DNA from 2 places in the Clostridium neonatale genome. Region 2 is predicted to be linked to the other one. Evidence: a T-box and tRNA genes for the amino acid it is inferred to sense, from the RefSeq annotation. Region 2 holds a T-box; the other holds one or more tRNA genes.
What was found. The T-box of region 2 lies ahead of lysS (lysine--tRNA ligase). A T-box ahead of a tRNA ligase gene usually reads a tRNA of that ligase, here a tRNA-Lys.
Positions count from the first base shown of each region.

Region 1 (6,916 bases), on a different contig from region 2:
GCCTTGGCATCAGGAGCCGATGAAGGACGTGATAAGCTGCGATAAGCTTCGGGTAGGCGCACATAGCCAGAGATCCGGAGATCTCCGAATGAGGAAACTCACATGGGAAACCCCATGTATCATAAAGTGAATTCATAGCTTTATGAGGGAACACCTAGGGAACTGAAACATCTAAGTACCTAGAGGAAGAGAAAGAAAAATCGATTTTCTGAGTAGCGGCGAGCGAAAGGGAAAGAGCCCAAACCGAAGATTTATCTTCGGGGTTGCGGACAGAACATAACGTGAAATTATTGCTAACCGAACACAACTGGAAAGTTGGACCATAGGAAGTAATAGTCTTGTAAGTAAAAGCAATAATGAACAGTTCTGCTCCAGAGTACCACGAGACACGTGAAACCTTGTGGGAAGCAGGGAGGACCACCTCCCAAGGCTAAATACTACCTGATGACCGATAGTGAAGCAGTACCGTGAGGGAAAGGTGAAAAGAACCCCGGGAGGGGAGTGAAATAGAACCTGAAACCATGTGCCTACAACCGATCAAAGCACCTTATGTGTGTGATGATGTGCTTTTTGTAGAACGAGCCAACGAGTTACGGTATGTAGCGAGGTTAAGTACTTAAGGTACGGAGCCGAAGGGAAACCAAGTCTTAATAGGGCGACTAGTTGCATGCTGTAGACCCGAAACCGGGTGACCTATCCATGGCCAGGTTGAAGCGAGGGTAAAACCTCGTGGAGGACCGAACCACGTTGCTGTTGAAAAAGCATGGGATGAGCTGTGGATAGCGGAGAAATTCCAATCGAACTCGGATATAGCTGGTTCTCCTCGAAATAGCTTTAGGGCTAGCGTCGACAAATGTGAGTAGTGGAGGTAGAGCACTGAATGGGCTAGGGGGCATAGCGCTTACCGAACCTTATCAAACTCCGAATGCCATATACTATCAGGTCGGCAGTCAGACTATGAAAGATAAGTTCCATGGTCAAAAGGGAAACAGCCCAGATCGTCAGCTAAGGTCCCAAAGTGTAAGTTAAGTGGAAAAGGATGTGGGATTTCTAAGACAACTAGGATGTTGGCTTAGAAGCAGCCATTCATTAAAAGAGTGCGTAATAGCTCACTAGTCAAGAGATCCTGCGCCGAAAATGTCCGGGGCTCAAACTTACCACCGAAGCTACGGGTTCACACTTAGTGTGAGCGGTAGAGGAGCGTTGTAATCGGGCTGAAGTCGTACCGTAAGGAGCGGTGGACTGATTACAAGTGAGAATGTTGGCATTAGTAGCGAGATGTAGGCGAGAATCCTACAGGCCGAATATCTAAGGTTTCCTGGGTAAAGTTTGTCTTCCCAGGGTTAGTCGGGACCTAAGGCGAGGCCGAAAGGCGTAGTCGATGGACAATTGGTTGATATTCCAATACCACTATCATCGTTATTACCGAGGGTGTGACGGAGAAGGATAGGATGTGCTAGCTATTGGATGCTAGTCGAAGCGTTTAGGGAGTTAGAGTAGGCAAATCCGCTCTAACAATTCTGAGGCGTTATAGGGAAGGTTCTACGGAACCGAAGTATCTGATTCCATGCTTCCAAGAAAAGCATCTAGGGAGAGAAGTAGTGCCCGTACCGCAAACCGACACAGGTAGATGAGGAGAGAATCCTAAGGCCGACGGAAGAATTGCAGTTAAGGAACTAGGCAAATTGACCCCGTAACTTCGGGAGAAGGGGTGCCTACGAAAGTAGGCCGCAGAGAATAGGCACAAGCAACTGTTTAACAAAAACACAGGTCTCTGCTAAAGCGTAAGCTGATGTATAGGGGCTGACGCCTGCCCGGTGCTGGAAGGTTAAGGGGAACACTTAGCGCAAGCGAAGGTGTGAACTTAAGCCCCAGTAAACGGCGGCCGTAACTATAACGGTCCTAAGGTAGCGAAATTCCTTGTCAGGTAAGTTCTGACCCGCACGAATGGCGTAATGACTTGTGCACTGTCTCAACTGCAAATCCGGCGAAGTTGTAGTGCGAGTGAAGATGCTCGCTACCCGCGATTGGACGGAAAGACCCCGTAGAGCTTTACTGTAGCTTAGCATTGAATTTCGGTATTGTCTGTACAGGATAGGTGGGAGACTGGGAAATCAGGGCGTCAGCCTTGATGGAGTCGTTGTTGGGATACCACCCTGATAGTATTGAAATTCTAACTGGATGCCATGAAACTGGTGACAGGACATTGTTAGGTGGGCAGTTTGACTGGGGCGGTCGCCTCCTAAAATGTAACGGAGGCGCCCAAAGGTTCCCTCAGAACGGTCGGAAATCGTTCGAAGAGTGTAAAGGCAGAAGGGAGCCTGACTGCGAGACCTACAAGTCGAGCAGGGACGAAAGTCGGGCTTAGTGATCCGGTGGTACCTCGTGGGAGGGCCATCGCTCAACGGATAAAAGCTACCTCGGGGATAACAGGCTGATCTCCCCCAAGAGTTCACATCGACGGGGAGGTTTGGCACCTCGATGTCGGCTCGTCGCATCCTGGGGCTGAAGTAGGTCCCAAGGGTTGGGCTGTTCGCCCATTAAAGCGGCACGCGAGCTGGGTTCAGAACGTCGTGAGACAGTTCGGTCCCTATCCGTCGCGGGCGTAGGAAATTTGAGAGGAGCTGTCCTTAGTACGAGAGGACCGGGATGGACTGACCTATGGTGTACCAGTTGTTTCGCCAGAAGCATTGCTGGGTAGCTAAGTCGGGAAGGGATAAACGCTGAAAGCATCTAAGTGTGAAGCCCACCTCAAGATGAGATTTCCCATAGCATAAGCTAGTAAGACCCCTTGAAGACTACAAGGTTGATAGGTCAGAGGTGTAAGTGCGGTAACGTATTTAGCTGACTGATACTAATAGGTCGAGGGCTTGACCAATAATTAAGTTGTAATACATTGATACTATGTGCAATTTTGAAAGAACATGATTCTTTCAAAAAAAGATTTGTGAAATCAGGATTTTGACTTTGAAATTAGTTTCTTTTAAAGGAAACTCCATCAGCTGAAGCTGAGGAGTGCTAAATTTCAACGAAATCAAAGATTTCGGAAATTTATGCATCTAGTGATGATGGCATAGAGGTAACACTCCTTCCCATTCCGAACAGGAAAGTTAAGGTCTATAGCGCCGATGGTACTGCATGGGAGACTGTGTGGGAGAGTAGGACGTTGCTAGGTAAGTTATGCGGGATTAGCTCAGTTGGTAGAGCACCTGACTCTTAATCAGGGTGTCCAGGGTTCGAACCCCTGATCTCGCACCAAGCTACTGAATTTTTTCAGTAGCTTTTTTATTTGTGAAATTTTTTATTAAATGATTATTTAGATAGCATAAATTTATTTAAAGGTATTGTTATACACAATTAATAAATAGTTATTAACAAAATTTTTGATTTATAAGGGAATTTTGTGGATAAAAAAAGAAATTAATTATGTTACTTATAGAAATATAGGGAAAAGAGACTTATTTTTAATAAAAATAAATTATTTTTTAAAAAAAGTGTTGACACTATGTAAAATATTCTGTATAATCATATCTTGTTGAGGCACTTATTCGACAATAAAATTTAAGGTTCACTAGCTCAGTCGGTAGAGCACATGACTTTTAATCATGGTGTCCCGGGTTCGATTCCCGGGTGAGCCACCAAGCAAATATAAGAAAAAGAACTTTTACTTTTAAAGTAAAAGTTCTTTTTCTTATATGATATTTTTTTATTTTAAAAAATTACATGCCCTATCTAAAATACCATTCAACTCAGCTAAAGCAACTCCAAAGTTAGTGACTGGAACGTTAAAAGATTTAATTATTTCTAAACGAGAAAGAAGTTGTCTTCTGGTAAACATACATGAACCACATTGAAGTATTAATTTATATTTTGATAGATCTTTAGGAAAGTTTGATCCAGTTATTACATCTATGTCTAACTTACCTCCACATTTTTTTTCAAGAAGCTTAGGAAGCTTTTCACGTGCGATATCTCCTTTCAAAGGATGATGTGTGCATGCTTCTGATATGAGAATTTTATCATTAGGCTTTAAAGTATTTATGGCTTTGGCTCCAGCAATATATAAATCCAAATCTCCTTTATGTCGAGCCATAAGTATAGAGAATGATGTTAATTTTAAATGAGTAGGTATAGAAGCATTAACTTCTTTAAACATTTGTGAATCGGTTATAATAAGATCAGGCTCATTATTTAGACTTGATAATATATCTTCTAATTCACTATCTTTAACTGTTAATGCTAAGGCATCATGATCTAATATATCTCTAATAATTTGCACCTGAGGCAATATGAGGCGTCCTTTTGGGGCTTGTATATCTTGCGGAGCAACAAGTATAACTCTATCTTTAGGTTTTACGATATCTCCTAGGATTGAAGTCTTTTCAAAGTCCATTGGTGCGTTATTAATTATGGCTTCTTTTAGTTTTGAGATATTTTTTCTTTCTGTAGAGCTGACTTCAACAAAAGTAATATCGAAATCTCTTTTTAATAAATCAAGATTACTTTCATATATATCGATTTTATTTATAACCCCTATTACTGGAATGTTTTTTTCTTTTAAATCTTGGAACCATTCTTTTTCTTGATTAGTATTAGAATCTCCAGCAGAGAATACTAGTACTGCTAAATCTGTTTTTTCCATAACTTCTTTAGTCTTTTCTATTCTTAGATTTCCTAATTCACCTTCATCATCTAATCCAGCAGTATCTATTATTACTATAGGACCTAATGGAAGCAATTCCATTGACTTTGATACTGGATCTGTAGTTGTACCAGGTGTATCAGATACTACAGATATTGGTTGATTGGTTAAGGCGTTAATTAAACTAGATTTACCTGCATTTCTTTTTCCGAATATTGATATATGTAGTCTATTCGCTTTGGGTGTAGTTAACATTTTTGACCTCCTTAAATTATTGTAGATAAAAATAAAAAAACTTCTGCAAAGCAGAAGTTCTAAGCACTATAAAGCTAACTATAAAAAATAGTTTAATGTTGCTTCTATCTTCTTTGCTTAGATTTTATATCTTCACAATTAGATTAAGCTATTTATTAAATCTTTGAAATATGGGAGAACCAACTTTCTAAGAATATATTATGTATTAATTCTAACATAATATATAAGTGTAAATCTATAACATAAACTATTAAGTTAGAAAATTAAGTTAGAATTATCAAAAAACATGAATTTTTCCTAATAAATCATCTTTAATAAAGAAAATAAACTTTTTCATATTTTGAAGATCTTCTTTAAAAGTAGTTTCTTCATCTGTTTTTAAATAACCACCATTAAATAGTGTAAGCACAAAAAATAAAATACCTAAATTAATATATATATCTTTTATATCTGCTATAAATAAATTACTAATACCAATGAAATCTAGGCTTCCTCCATAGAAGATCTTATCTATAAGTGAGCATAGTGCACCAGAAAATATAAAAATGAAGCACATATCAGCCCAAAAATCTTTATTATCTTTATATAGATAATATCTATATATTTCAACAAATAGGAATAAGGCTATGATATTTAGTATTATTAATAGTGGAAAACTTACACCTGTGCCAAAGCGAGCATTTAACCAAGAACCATTAGTATTTATTATGGGATTAAATGAAAGCATTTTAGGAATTATCACTACATAGTTATCAAAATAAAAGAATTTAATAATTATTTTTATACCTTGATCTATAACCATAAATATAATAAAAGCTATAGAAAGATTTTTAAATGAGAGACCAGATTCATTTTTAGTTCCTACCTTATAGATTAGTAGACCACTTAAAGCAAAGAGTAACATTATTGCAATATTAAAGATTATTGTTTCTGTGTCATTTATTCTTCCAGTTATTAATTCGAAAAGTACATACAATAGCCACATTAAAGGAAGAATAGCAATTGTTAAAAATTTTTTCCAGTTCATTTTATTTTGCCTCCATAAAAAATTGTACTGAATCATGATATATAAAAGTTTAACACATCAAAAAAAAAAATTCATCACTATTAAAATAATGAATTTTAGGTTACTATAGAAATGTAAAGTATTAATTTTATATATAAGGGTAAATAAATAATTTATTGAGAGAAAGAGGGTATAAAAATGTTAACGATTTTAGCAGTATCAGATTCTATAGGGGAAACAGCTAATCAAGTGGCTTTCGCAGCTGCAAGTCAATTTGAGCAAGAAGTTAAAGTTAAGAGAATACCTTATGTAAAATCATTAGAAGATGTTGAAGATGTTATTAAAGCACTAGATGAATGCGAACAAGCAATTATAGTATCCACAATTATTACAGTTAATGTTAGAGAATACTTAACACAAAAAGCAATGGAAAAAAATATATCTGTAATGAATGTTCTAGGACCAATAATAAATGTTGCATCAACCATTTTAAATACACAACCTACATATAATCCAGGTGCAATGAGAAAAACTGATGAAATATACTATAAGAGAATAGAAGCTATGGAATTTGCTATGCAATATGATGATAGTAAAGATTACAGAGGACTTAAAAATGCAGATGCTGTATTAATAGGGTTATCTAGAACATCGAAAACTCCATTATGCATGTATCTTGCTAATAAAGGAATAAAAGCAATAAATATACCTTTAATGCCTGAGGTTGGAGTACCGGATGAAATATATGAGATAGATAAGAAAAAAATATTTGGTTTGATTATAGATCCACTAAGGCTAATAGAAATTAGAAAAAAGAGGTTGGATAAATTTCATAGGATAACGTCAGATATTGAATATGCTGGAGATGCAAGAATATTAGAAGAACTAGAATTTGCAGATAAAATAATGAGAAGAATAGGTTGTAAGACTATTGATGTAACAGAAAGAGCGATAGAAGATACAGCATTAATAATCATGGAAAAGCTAGGGTATAATAAGCACTAAGATAAATA
Region 1 is NZ_UICR01000003.1:370,385-377,300, reverse strand. It holds rRNA gene CNEONATNEC86_RS19910 (23S ribosomal RNA) at 1-2,878, shown strand, start outside; rRNA gene rrf (5S ribosomal RNA) at 3,059-3,175, shown strand; tRNA gene CNEONATNEC86_RS19900 (tRNA-Lys) at 3,183-3,258, shown strand; tRNA gene CNEONATNEC86_RS19895 (tRNA-Lys) at 3,566-3,641, shown strand; gene hydF ([FeFe] hydrogenase H-cluster maturation GTPase HydF) at 3,707-4,897, opposite strand; gene CNEONATNEC86_RS19885 (signal peptidase II) at 5,175-5,924, opposite strand; gene CNEONATNEC86_RS19880 (pyruvate, water dikinase regulatory protein) at 6,102-6,908, shown strand.
Region 1: it has a tRNA-Lys gene. The T-box ahead of lysS (lysine--tRNA ligase) is inferred to sense a tRNA for this amino acid. The anticodon was not compared.

Region 2 (14,564 bases):
TTTAATGATTTTCATATGCAACTTGCTGCAACAACTTATATAACTAACGAAGATGTAGCGCTTGCTATAAGCTATAGTGGAAATACAAAAGAAGTAAATGTAGCTATGGAATATGCAAAAAGTCAAGGTGCGGCAACTATTGCAATAACTCAATTTATAAAAAGCCCATTATTAAAATTCTCAGATTTAGTTTTATATGTTCCTTCTCAAGAAAAAGATTTGAGGCTTGGTGCAGTTTCTTCAAGAAATGCATCTTTAATTCTAACTGATTTGTTATATTTAGGCATGATAAAAGATGATTTAGATGAATACAAGGATAATCTAATATCCTCCAGAAAATTGGTAAAGAAACTAAGAGTATAGTATATATTAATATTATGTAAGTATAGCCATTGCTTATGCTTAGCTATAAAAATTTGTTCATTTCATATAGCACGATTTTCCTTAATGATGAATATCATGTATCTGAAAGGAGATGATTTAGAAAATGCTATTAGACGGATTTGACTCTAGCAACAGCACACAAAATTTAAAAAGCAAATGCAAAAAATACTTATACTATAATGTTACTTTAATAATGTCAGATGGAAGCATATTTGATGGAATGATTGAAAATATAGATCAAGATCGTATTGTCATGTTGGTTGGCGAGGACGTAATTGATCTAGATGATGATGATGAATCTAATTATGATGGAAACAGACAGCATGGAAATGTTGGATTTCATCGTCGTCCACGAAGAAGATTTAGACGTTTTAGACGTAGATTTTTCCCATTCGCTAATGTGGCTGCATTAGAATTATTACCATTCTTTCCTCCACACCCTTATCTTTTTTATTAAGAAAAAGAGAGAGACTGTCGCATTAAAAAGTTTTCTACAATACATTGTAGAAAACTTTTTATTAGTTAGACAGCCTCTTTTATATATGAATTATTATTAGATTTTAACTATTACACCGAAAAATCATAATTTACTTATTATTTTTCAACCACATAATTGCACTATATGCATGCATAGCTGCTCCTGTAGGTAATATCTCTTCATTAAATACAACTTTAGGATTATGCATTGGCTTGCCATATAAAGCATTTTCCTCCTTTGTGCCTGCCCCTAACATGACATATAAACTTGGAACTTCATATGAATAAGAAGCAAAATCTTCTGAACCCATTCCTCCAGAGTTAAATAATATCACTGAATTTTCACCTACTAAATCCTTTATATAATCAGTAATTTCATGAGCTAAATTATTATCATTACTTAATGGAGGTACTGAAGATAATTCTATTAATTCAGCTTCTCCCCTAAACATCTTAGCAGTAGAAGTTACTATTTCATTCATTCTATTAAATATGAATTCACCTATTTCTTTATTTAAGCTTCTAATAGTACCTTCCATAATAACTTCTTTAGGTATTATGTTTGGAGCATCCCCTCCAGTAAATTTTCCTATAGTTATAACTGCTGATTCAGTAGCTGATATTTCTCTGCTTGTTATCTCCTGTAAACATATGTATATATGAGAAGCTATATTTATTGGGTCTACACCTAGCTCAGGCATAGCCCCATGACATCCAGTACCCTTTACAACAATTCTAAACCTGTTACACCCAGCTATACTAGTACCTAAGCCACATAATACTACATTTGAAGGTGTTCCTGAGTGGACATGCATTGCCATAGCTGCATCAACTTTAGGATTTGTAAGTACTCCTGCTTTTATCATCTTTTTAGCTCCAGTGAATCCTTCTTCATCTGGCTGGAATACTATTTTAACAGTTCCTTCTATTTGTTGTTGATTTTCTTTAAGTAATCTTGCGGCTCCTAAAAGCATTGCTGTATGCATATCATGGCCACAGGAATGCATACATCCATTAGTTGATTTAAAATTACATTCAGTTTCTTCACTCATTGGTAGTGCATCCATGTCAGCTCTTAATAAGAATGTCTTTCCTGGTTTAGGTCCTTCAATTGTTGCTACTATCCCACTTTCGCATATTTCTTCTGGATCATAACCAAACTCTTTTAACTTATTAATTACATACGTTTTAGTTTTTGACAATTCTGAGCCTACTTCAGGATTTCTGTGAATAGCTCTTCTATAACTTATAAGGTCATCCTTCAATAATTTAGCTTGATTCATTATTTCATTCATAACTCCACCTCATTTCATCTTAATTTTAAATATATTTTTTACTTTAATTTTAATATTAATTCATTAATATATTCAAGAGTTTCTATTAAACCATTTAATACAATGTGATAAACTAATCTTTTAATTTAATAATATTACTTAGCATATAATTTAAAAATTATTCTTATATATTAAATAACTTTTCATTAATATATTTTTATCATTTTTTAATTTTTAACTGCTTTCTTCATTTTTATTAAGAATCCGTTTTAAATCAATATTAATAAATACTATAAATAAAGTGAACATCTAAAAAAATGTCCACTTTATTTATAGTTTGTATAGTTTAACTGTTATTTAATAAATACTTTAATAAGTAATAAAGCTATCATTAACCATATTAATATGATTGGTATTGAAAAACACCATTTTTTAGTTTTCCCATTATTCCAGAGATTTTCTGCTTCATCTCTACATTTATTAAATATCTCTTTAGGTATAAATTTAACTGTTATTGCTATGAGTAGTGGAAGTAAGATTAAATCATCTAAAAAACCTATAATAGGTATAAAGTCTGGTATCAAATCAATAGGAGATAAAGCATATCCAACTGTAATTAAAGCAAAAACTTTTGCAATTATAGGTGTTTCTTTCTTTTTTAATGCAATGTATACAGCGGGTATGTCTAATTTTAATTTCTTTGCACTGCTTTTTAGATCTACCATCTTACTCTCCTAAATCTATATTATTGAAATCATTTATACAATATATTCAATATTATTTTCATCGCACCACTTAATAGCAATTTCTCTTTCTCTATATTCTCTATAATCATACCATTCACTTAAAAGATTTTTATCTTGAATTATTTTCCTTAAATCTTCTTCTTTTTCAATTTTATCTGGCATACTAATATCGCTAAAAGAATTACAAAACTCCATCATTATATTTAATTCGTATGACTCATCCTTTACAGGAAGCTGAATATAATCTTCTGGGTTCTCTTTTAAATCATGTAAATTAATTACAAGCTCTCTTTCCCACTCTTCAAGTTCATCAAGCCTTTTTATATCTTCTGCATTATAAGATGCTGTAGTAAAATCTTCTTTATAAATAATTACCCCAGTCTTTTTATTATAAAAATGATTTAATAATTCATTTTCAAATTCTATTGCCTCTATTACATCATTAAGTTCAACTTTCATTTTATTCTCCTTATATAAATTAGAAATGTTCTAATTTATAATTATACATAAAATTATAAACTAAGTCCATTTCCAAGATACTTAGTTTCTGCACAATTTATTCCAAGACTACGTGCTATCAAATAGCATAATTCCTCTGCTATCCAATTGCCTTTTGTTTGCTTTCTTGTGTTTTGATACGCATAATAATAAATACACCGCTAAGCATAATTAGAGCATTTCCAATTATATTCGCCATTCCATATGCAAATAGAATGATACTGATAACAGATATACTATACCCTGTTTCTTGACTCAGGTATTCTGATAAATAACTATAGACACCAAAGATTGAACCATTTAGCAACATTACACCTACAATCGAAATCCAAACATTCTTTTCTTTTAAAGCACCTAATTGTTCTCCATAAGACATCCTATGTTCTACTGGTGAAGTAGGAATAAACATGATGGTAGCTATTAATGCTAATCCATTTACTATTGCAAAAAATAACATAGCAATAGTAAGTGATGTTACATTAGCGATATAACTGTCAACAATGAGATTTCAGGCTGGTTAGGCAAAGATTTTGAAAAATTGAATGTTATTGCAACATACAATTTGATTTATAATGCTTCTTTAATGGTTGAAGAAGGAATAGGATATGCTCTATGTCTTGACAGACTTGTAAATACTACAGGCAATAGTCCTCTATGCTTCAAACCATTAGAGCCAAAATTAGAGGTTAATCTAGCAATGGTTTGGAAAAAGTATCAAATATTTTCACGTACATCAGAATATTTTTTAAAGTCTGTTAAGAATGAGATAGCACAATTAAAAAAATAAAGTCATGAAGCAAATTAAAATGTTCCCTAACTTGTAATGTGTTTATATTTATAATAGCTGATTGAAAAGAGCACTACTTTTTCTTTCCAGCAGTGCTCTTTTTTATTATTTACATATTCCCATTGTGTATGCCTTCCAGGCTATAGCCAATACATATTCATTTATTTATATAATTTAAATTCCCAAAATAGTTTGTCCTTGATCCCTTGAAAAAATCCCTTCTGCTCCATTAATAAGATAAATATATGCTATTATACTTATTAGATTACTAATAATAATATATATATTAGGTGCAAGTGAATAATTAATCTCTTGATTCAGCTTCCTTTTATATAAAATATTATATTTAGCAATGGCTATTCCTGTAGATATTAATTGAGCTATAAAGAAAATATACACTGCTTTTAAACCTGTTTTATCCGCTCTTGCAGCTGTATTATTTATATTATCATTATAATATTGACTAAAAATCAGTTCAATACCTTCTAGTGATGATCTATACAAAAAAATATATCCATAAATATTAATATATATTAATAATATTTGTAACCCTAATAACTCTAAAGTTTCAATATCACTTTCGCTCATTTCATAAAAATTTTCTGAACCATTGTTACACTCATCATATGTATCTCTATTCATTTTTTCATCATAGTTATATTTTTTATTTTTCATAAAATTATTTCCTGAATTAATGCTCATATATTATAGTATTTATACTTTCATTATTGGCGCCAAAATTTAGCTTTTTTATTTAAGATAATTTTACAAACTATACAAATAAATTTATTCCTGAATCATCAGCAGCACCTAAATAAGATGCAACGCCTCCTATTTCTACACCATCAATAAATTCTTCCTTCTTTATTCCCATAAGCTCCATGCTCATTGCACAGGCAACTATTCTTACGCCCATATTTATTGCATTGGTTATTAATGTTTCTAAATCATCAACATTATGTTTTTTCATAATCTGTTTTATCATTGCAGGTCCCATACCCATCATATTCATTTTTGATAATGGTAATTTTTCTGCATTACTTGGAAGCATTATATCGAACATCTTTTCCATTGCATCCTTCTTTACTTTTGCTTTTTCCTTCTTCTTCAATATATTTAATCCCCAGAATGTAAAGAACATTGTAACCTCTTTACCCATTGATGCTGCTCCTGTAGCTATTATAAATGAAGCAATTGCTTTATCAAAATCACCACTGAATACTACAAGTGTAGCTCCATTTTTATCTTTAGTCTGAACCTGAGCAGTTTCTTTATTCTTTGTACCTTTTTGAACTATAGCAACGAAATTCTTATTCTTTTTATCAAATTCTGATTTTAAAAGAGTATTACCTGTCTTTTCACACCATGATTTTATATCTTTAGTGAAGCCAGGATCACTTGCTTTTACTTCAAGTACTTCTCCTTCATTCATTTTATTAATTTCTTCAAATACTCTTCTTATAGGTCCAGGGCATTGAAGTCCGCATGCATTTAATGTTACATTTGCATTAATTTCACTTACATCTAAATCGTTAAGATTCATTACAGCTACCTCTTCTTTTATTTCTTCTTCTCTTTTATTGTTAAATTGATTTTTTATACTTTCCTCAGCTCTCTTTACATAAAGATAAGTTTTCATTCCTCCATCGATGTTTACTGCATTAATACCATAGGATTTTAGAATTCTGCTTGCCACATATCCTCTCTGACCAACCTGGCATGTTACATAGACATCCTTATCTTTTGGTATTTCATCTATTCTATCCCTGAGCTCTCCTAAAGGAATATTTATTGAATTCTCTAATGTTCCAGTAACAAGTTCAAATTCTTCTCTTACATCTACTATGATTGATTTATCTTTATGGAGTTCATCTATCTTATCCCATTCTATTACTTCTACTAAGCCATCAATTATATTAGCTGCATAAAATCCTAGCATATTTACTGGATCTTTTGCTGAATTATATGGTGGCGCATAACAAGGTTCAAAATCCTGCAAATCAAATACATTAAGATTTCCTTTAATTGCTGCTGCAATTACATCAATACGCTTTTCAACTTTATCCATGCCTACACCTTGTGCACCTAAGATTTTTCCGGATTTAGGATCAAACAGCATCTTAAATGCTATTGGAAAAGATCCTGGATAATATCCAGCATGAGAGCTTGGATGAATATGAATCGCTTTATAATTGATTCCTAATTTATTTAATGTTTTTTCATTGTTTCCAGTAACTGCCACTGTATAATCAAATACTTTGGCTACAGATGATCCAAGGCTTCCTTTATATGAAGATTCTCGTTTGCATATATTATCTGCAACTATTCTTCCCTGACGATTTGCTGGCCATGCAAGTGGTATCATTGCTGGCTCTTTATTTACAAAGTCTGTAACCTGAATAGCATCTCCTAATGCATATATATTATCTTTTGAAGTTTTCATATGATCATCTACTATGATTCCACCACGTTCATTAACCTTGATTCCTGCTTCTTTAGCTATTGAAGTTTCTGGTTTTACACCAATAGATAGTATTATTAGGTCTGTATCTATTTCCATACCACTTGATAGTACGACTTTTTTACCATTGTTTTTAAATTCTTTAACTCCATCATTTAAAATCAGATTAACACCATTATCTATTAATACATCATGAATAATATGTGCCATTTCTATATCAAGAGGTGCCATAACCTGTTTTCCTGCTTCCACAAGTGTAATTTCAATTCCTCTTTCATGAAGATTTTCAGCCATTTCAAGGCCAATAAATCCTCCTCCGATTACTACAGCTTTCTTCGGTCTTTCATTATCAACATAGGCCTTGATTTTATCTGTATCTGGAATGTTTCTTAATGTAAACAAGTTTTTACATTCCTGTATTCCAGGTATAGGAGGTTTTATAGGACTTGCACCTAATGATAAAACCAATACATCATAATTTTCTTCATAGACTTCATTGTTTTTAAGATTTTTTACAGTTACCTTGTTATTTTCCTTATCTATTTTTATTACTTCACTTAAATTTCTAATATCTATTTTAAATTTACTGCTCATTTCATCAACAGTCTGAACAATTAACTTTTCTCTTTCATTAATAACTTCTCCAATGTAATATGGAAGTCCACAGTTTGCAAATGATATATATTCACCTTTTTCAAACATTATTATTTCTGCATTTTCATCTAATCTTCTAAGTCTTGCTGCTGTTGACGCTCCTCCTGCAACTCCACCTACAATTATAATTTTCTTAGACATGCTATCAACTCCTTAAACTCTCGCTTATTATTTTAAAGTAAAATTTTTCTAATTTCATGTCCTAATTATAATCTGGGATTTGAAAGTTATCAGTGACATTGTCACATATAATTTATTATTTCTTTATGTGTGATAAAATTTATTATACCTTATATGTACTCCTCTATCCCAATGTATAGCTAACATATTGTTAATTTCCTGTAATCTTATTTATAAGATTTATTTGTCTGTATTCCAAAAAGGAATGCCCAAAGTTATTATTACTCTAAGCATTCCTCACTATTTTTACATTATTATAATATATAAGTTTCAATAAAGTTACTTCATATGAGCCATATATCCTTTTTGGGCTTAGGGCAGATTTTAATGAATATTCTTAATTAGAACATATATATTTTTTTAGAACATATATATTTTTAAAATATTTAATTACTACACTTAAATCGCTTTCTATCTGCATTCAATGTTATTATTTCCATTATAAAATTTATGATACGGTTCTCCATACTATAATCAAGTTATAATATTTTTATGGCTCTACTTCACATCAAGCAAATCCATAAAAAACATATATAAGGGAATAGCCAGTATCAGTCCCCATACTCCCATAAGTTTTTCTCCCATCAATAGCAAAAAAAATGTCATAAATATTGGTAAATGAGATTTGTCAGACATTAATTTTGGACTTATAACATAGCTTTCACATGCATGTATGATAATAATAAGAATTATCACTTCAATAATCTTTTTAATTCCACCAATCTGCAATGCTATAAGGCATAATGGAAACAATGATATTATTGTTCCAAAGACAGGTATTAAAGATAAAAATAATATCATAATACCAAGAGACATAATTTCAGGAAAACCTAAAAAATATAAACCTATCATTGATATAATTGAATTTATCAAAGCAACAGTTATCTGTACCTGCATGACTTTCCCAAAAGAATTCATAAATTTTTTAAATAAGTTTTTATATATTGTGTATAAAAAGGATACCTTGCTGCTATTGAACTTTCTACAATACTTTACCATAGCGTCCTTACTTAATAAAAACAATAAGCTTAAAATTAAAGAAGAAAATACTGTTATTGTTTCATCTTTAAATGTTAATATAGTTTTTAATATGTTATCTGTATTATCTTTAAAATAGTTAATAAAATATTCTGTATTTGACATCTTTAAAATATAATTGTTCATAAAATCATTATTAATCTTCATATTGTCAAGCAGTTTAAATAATTCACCATTTAATCCAAGCAATTCTTCAATTAATTTGGGAATATATATAGATCCTGCAGCAATAAATAACACAAGTATACCTGCAAGTACAATATATGTTATTATTTTTTTACTTATATTAAGCATTATTATTTTATTAACAAAATAATCTATAATTTTTTCTATCTGACACAAAATATATGAAATGATAAATGTTAATAACAACAACTCTCTAAATGGCATTAAGCATAACGCCCCTGCTATTAATATAGCCACTGCAAATATCTTTTTTGCTGCATCTGTTTTTAATAATTTCTGTATTTCCAATACATTTTCCCCCACACCTTATTCATCTTAATCTCTATCATAATATTAAATTATTTCATCACTCTAAACTTTATGTGATCTTTCATTTCTTATAAAGCTACTATGACAATTACTACGGCATTAATTCCCTTTTACTTATTCTATCATATTTTTGTTATTTTTTTAAATTATTATATATTTATATATTCTTTTTCCATTTTCAATTGTTCTATAAAGCTTTGGCATTTAATAAACTTAGCACTTCCAATGTTACTCTTACTTTTATCACAATGTATAATGATGTACATTTATGGTATCTTTGTATCATATCGATTAATGGGTAAGAATTATGATTCAGCCGTAATGGTAGCAGGTTTAACTGGGTTTGCAATGGGTTCTACATCAAATGCAATGGCCAATATGAATTCAGTTACTGAAAAATATGTATATTCAAGGACTGCATTCTTCATTGTACCAATAGTAGGATCATTATTTATAGACTTTATAAACATTGGAATTATCTATGGATTTATTAGTTTTCTTTCTTAGAGATATACATAAAATGTGGACACCTGTTCTTTCATAGTTGTATTTTCTAATACAAAAAAATTTTTCTAATATAATCTAAAAATCGTTTGACTGCAAGTGATGTTATCTTTTTATTTATCTAGTATTTCTATTTTTTGTTTTTATCTTTTAACTAAAGGAAATGCAATAACATCCTTTATTGTATTTGATCCAGTCAGAAACATTATCATTCTATCGATACCAATACCTAAGCCTCCAGTTGGTGGCATTGCTGTATCAATAGCTATAGCAAACTCTTCATCCATTGGACTTGCTGTTTCTAGGCCTCCTCTTAGTTTTTCAGCTTGGTCATGTAATAATATACGTTGTCTTAATGGATCATTTAATTCTGAATAAGCATTTCCAAGCTCTACCCCATAAGCATATGGCTCAAATCTTTCAATTAAATCTGGATTTTCCCTATGAACTTTACAAAGTGGTGATGATTCTTTTGGAAAGTCTATAACAAAAGTAGGTTGTATTAATTTCTTCTCGCTATATGCTTCAAAAAGATTTACTATTAATTCTCCTTTAGAAACTTCATTTATATTTAAACCTTCATTTTGTTCCTCAATCAAAAGAGAATTCTCTTTAATTTTATTGATAATTTCTTCTTTAGTTAAATTCTCTACATCAATACCTGTATCTTGTTTTACAAGATTACACATAGTTTCTCTTTTCCATGGGGCTTTAAAATCAATTTCTTCTTCACCATATTTTATTTTGGTAGAGCCGTTAATGGACATAAATACATATTCATATATTCCTTCCATAATTCTCATCATATCCTCATAATCCGCATAAGACATATAACATTCCATTAGAGTAAATTCTGGATAATGTGTTCTATCAATTCCTTCATTTCTAAAAGATCTTGCAAATGTATAAACTCTTTCTATTCCTCCAACAATAAGTCTTTTTAAATATAATTCTGGAGAAACATTCATATATACTTCACAGTCTAAATCATTAACAAAAGTTTTAAATGGTTTTGCTTCTCCTCCACCATATTTAGTATCAAGTACAGGAGTATCACATTCAATAAAATTCATATTATTTAAATATTCTCTAATTGCAGTAACTGCTTTAGAACGTTTTATAAATCTTTCCTTAACTTCTGAATTCATTATCATATCTAAAGATCTATGTCTTTGTTTTAAATCTGAATCCTGAATTCCATGATATTTTTCGGGAAGGGTTCTTATTGATTTAGATAACAATTCAAATTTGTTTGCTCTAATAGTTATTTCTCCAGTCTTAGTCTTAAATACATTTCCTTCTATCCCAACAATATCCCCAACATCAATTAATTTTAAAATATTATAATTTTCATTTCCAATTAATTTTTTACTAAAAAATATTTGTATATTTCCTCTTTCATCTACTATATTAGCAAAAGTTGCATTTCCCATTCTTCTAAGAAACATTATTCTTCCTGCTAAAGAAAATATCTCACCCTCATCAATAGTATCAAAATTATCACATATGTCTTTTGTATAAGTTTTTTTGCTATAATCGTAATTATAAGGATATGGATTTATTCCTAATTCATTAAGCTTATTTAGCTTTTTTATTCTTTCTGTTATAAATTCATTTGCATCTGTCATTATATTTTCTAATTCATCTAAATTTTCATATTGCTCATACATTTTTGTTACCACCTTTACTTATTTTATTGATTAATTTGATTCAAATAAAAAAACTTTCACCTCCAAGATTTCTAATCTTGAGGACGAAAGTTATAAATTCGTGGTACCACCTCAGTTTATGCATGCGTTGCCGTATACACCTCTTCAAGTACATCAAAAAACGAGATACTCTATACCTATAACGGGGTATTCCGTCACATCCTACCTCTACAAAGTAGACTCAGTGTGCAGCTCCAAGACCTTCTTCAATAAAAATCCATTGCTCCATTTCACCATGCAGAGCTCTCTGAAAATGAACTATTTTACCTACTCTTCTTTTCATTGCTTTTAATATATTTTATAATATAAGTTTGTTTTTGTAAATATAATACCTAAAAATTCTATTCTTAGTATTTATCTTCAATTAAATATTAGTATAATCACTTTCTATTCTCATATCCAATTTCAATAAATTTATAATTTACTTATGATACAATTCTTATTAATTTTATTATTTTATCAGCTTTAGTTAGATTTCCATTCATTATAATAGTTAATGGAAATTTAATTATTTAGAATGTTTGCATACATGTTTTACAACAAGTTCATATAATGTTTTAACAGGTGCTCCTGTTCCTCCCTTAGGTGTACAATCATTTCCATTATCTGTCCAAGAAGTTCCAGCAATATCTAGATGTAACCATGGCTTATCTTGTACAAACTCTTCTATAAACATACCAGCTGTAATTGTTCCAGCATTACGTCCACCAGTATTTTTTAGTTCTGCAAAGTCACCCTTATATAATTTTTTAAAGCACTTATCATTTGGAAGTCTCCAGAATTTTTCTCCGCTTCTCTTTCCTGCTACTAATAATTCATCATAAAAATCATCATTATTACTTATTACACCTGTTATTTCAGTACCAAGGGCTACTAATACTGCTCCTGTAAGTGTTGCTACATCTACTATTTTTTCTACATTTTCTTTTTCAATAATATAAGTAATAGCATCAACTAATGTTAATCTACCCTCTGCATCTGTATTTAGTACTTCTATATTCTTACCTGCCATAGACCCAATAATATCTCCTGGTTTATAGCTTCCACCTGAAATAGCATTTTCACAAGCTGCTACTACCGCTATTACATTCTTTTGTACTTTATTCTTTGCTAATGCTTGCATTGTGCCAATAACAGCTGCTGCTCCACCCATGTCACTTTTCATAGTGTCCATAGATGTTGATGGTTTAAGAGAATATCCACCTGTATCAAAAGTAAGACCCTTACCTACAAGCCCAATTTTTTCATTATTCTTAGGATTACCCATATATCTCATAACTATTAATTTTGGTTCATGAATAGATCCTTTTGCAACCTCTAAAAATGCCTTCATTCCTAATTTTTCTATTTCATTTTTATCTAATATTTCTACTTCAAATCCACTTTCTTTTCCAACTAAGGCTGCACGTTCTGCTAAAGTTTCTGGATATAATATGTTGGCAGGTTCATTTACAAGATCACGAGCTAAAATTACACCATCAATAACATTGCTAGCTTCTGCTATTTTTTCTACCATCTTTCCTGCCTTTTCCTTTGGTGCACCTAATATAGTTACATATGGATTATAGCTTTCTTTCCCTTTATTATACTTGCTAAACTTGTAGCCTGATAATTTCACACCTTCAACTATAGCTTTTGTAGTAGCACCTGTACATAACTCTTTAACTTTTATAAAGTAAATACCAAGGTTATCTACATTTAACTTTTCAGCTTGTTTCATAGCTTTAGCAATTGCATTTACAAAGTCATTTCTTTCTAGCTCTTCATATTTGCCTAATCCCACAAAAATCTCATAATTTAAATCATTAGTCGTTCTATAAAATATTTGTTCACTTTTTCCTTCAAATACTTTTTTTGACTTCAATCTTTCTAAAATCTTACTATCTGTTTGTTGATCTTCATATACAAAAGTAATAGTACATTGTAAACTATCAACATTTAAATCTTTTACTTCTATCATCTTATGTTTCTCCTTTATTAATTAATAATCATTATTATTAATTATTATAACATACTTTTAAAAATTTATTAAATGATTCGTACATATATTTTCTTTCATTTGTTTGAATTATTTTGATCTACATCTGCTAAAAAATCTCTTTAATATTATTTATACTTTTCTTTTTTATTACTGAAATAAAAAATTAATTAAATCATATATAGCTTTTATTTCATGAACTAAATATTTTTTTATTATCTAACTCCCATACAGTAATATCTTCATAAGGATTAGTCTTAGATAAAGCAATTCTTGTTACCATGCCGCTAAAAATAGTAAAGTTCTTTTCTAACTCTTGGAATGCTGCCATCAGTTCTTCCCTAGTCAGCTTTTTTGCAATAGTTGTATGGGGCATCCACTGAAATGGCATATAATATTTACTAATACATATATTTTCTACTAAAGATATACTTTCATATATACTAACTGATAAATTATGCAGATATTCATTTAAAATTGGTGCTAAAAATATAACAGATGACTTAAATAGTCCTATTGATCCCCAGTTTATTATTCCTATTTCAATATCTTTAATCCTTTTATCTAATATTTCTATGATTTTGTTTTCTTCAGCAGCTTGAAATGATGCAATAGTTATATGTGGTGGAACCTTTCTGTCAATCATAAAATTATTACCACTTTTAATTGCTACTTTATTTATAAATCCTTGTATTTTTCTTGATGCTTTATCATCAAAATATAGAGATACTAAATACATATTTTCCTCCACTCAACGAAAATTTCTTCTATAAACTTACATTATAGATAAAGGCACTAGATAATAGTCATATCTAATGCCAAACTTTTATTTCAACACTTTTGATTTTGTTAACTTGCTTTAAATCAGCATGTAAATGGGATATTAAAACTTTTGGATACTTTAGAAATCCAAATATATTTTTTAACACAAAATCAACTTTTGTGTCTAGCAAGCCTCTCATAAAATTTTACCTCACGTATTTTAATTATTTATATTATAGCCTATATACAAACAATCTTAAATAAGTTAATGCATGTTTGGCATACTACTAATAAGTTCAGGATTTATCATACCAAATATCATTGCAATATGTGAAACAACTAGAAATCCGCCAATAAGAATAAAGTGAATCTTCATCTTTTCATCAATAGTCTTATTTCTAAATATTAATCCTAATTCCATTAATGTAATTGGCAGAAGAAATATAACTCCTGCTAAATAAAATGCCACAGCTACCACGTCTATAGCTCCATGCCATCCTCCAAATTTAGTTAAGGGTATCACAACTGTTACTAATAAATAAATAAAAATACCACTGAAATATACTCCATCAAATATTCCTACAATCTTATTGAAAGTTCTTAATGTTCCACTTTTC
Region 2 is NZ_UICR01000002.1:151,774-166,337, forward strand. It holds gene CNEONATNEC86_RS12275 (MurR/RpiR family transcriptional regulator) at 1-363, shown strand, start outside; gene CNEONATNEC86_RS12280 (hypothetical protein) at 488-841, shown strand; gene CNEONATNEC86_RS12285 (M20 metallopeptidase family protein) at 972-2,156, opposite strand; gene CNEONATNEC86_RS12290 (YkvA family protein) at 2,489-2,860, opposite strand; gene CNEONATNEC86_RS12295 (hypothetical protein) at 2,894-3,340, opposite strand; gene CNEONATNEC86_RS12300 (MFS transporter) at 3,480-3,755, opposite strand; gene CNEONATNEC86_RS12305 (type 2 periplasmic-binding domain-containing protein) at 3,918-4,166, shown strand; gene CNEONATNEC86_RS12310 (hypothetical protein) at 4,341-4,841, opposite strand; gene CNEONATNEC86_RS12315 (CoA-disulfide reductase) at 4,939-7,422, opposite strand; gene CNEONATNEC86_RS12320 (AI-2E family transporter) at 7,960-8,973, opposite strand; gene CNEONATNEC86_RS12325 (sodium/glutamate symporter) at 9,076-9,501, shown strand; gene lysS (lysine--tRNA ligase) at 9,642-11,168, opposite strand; T-box leader at 11,245-11,499, opposite strand; gene CNEONATNEC86_RS12335 (leucyl aminopeptidase) at 11,716-13,167, opposite strand; gene CNEONATNEC86_RS12340 (2'-5' RNA ligase family protein) at 13,379-13,924, opposite strand; gene CNEONATNEC86_RS12345 (hypothetical protein) at 13,998-14,147, opposite strand; gene CNEONATNEC86_RS12350 (DUF6803 family protein) at 14,213-14,564, opposite strand, start outside.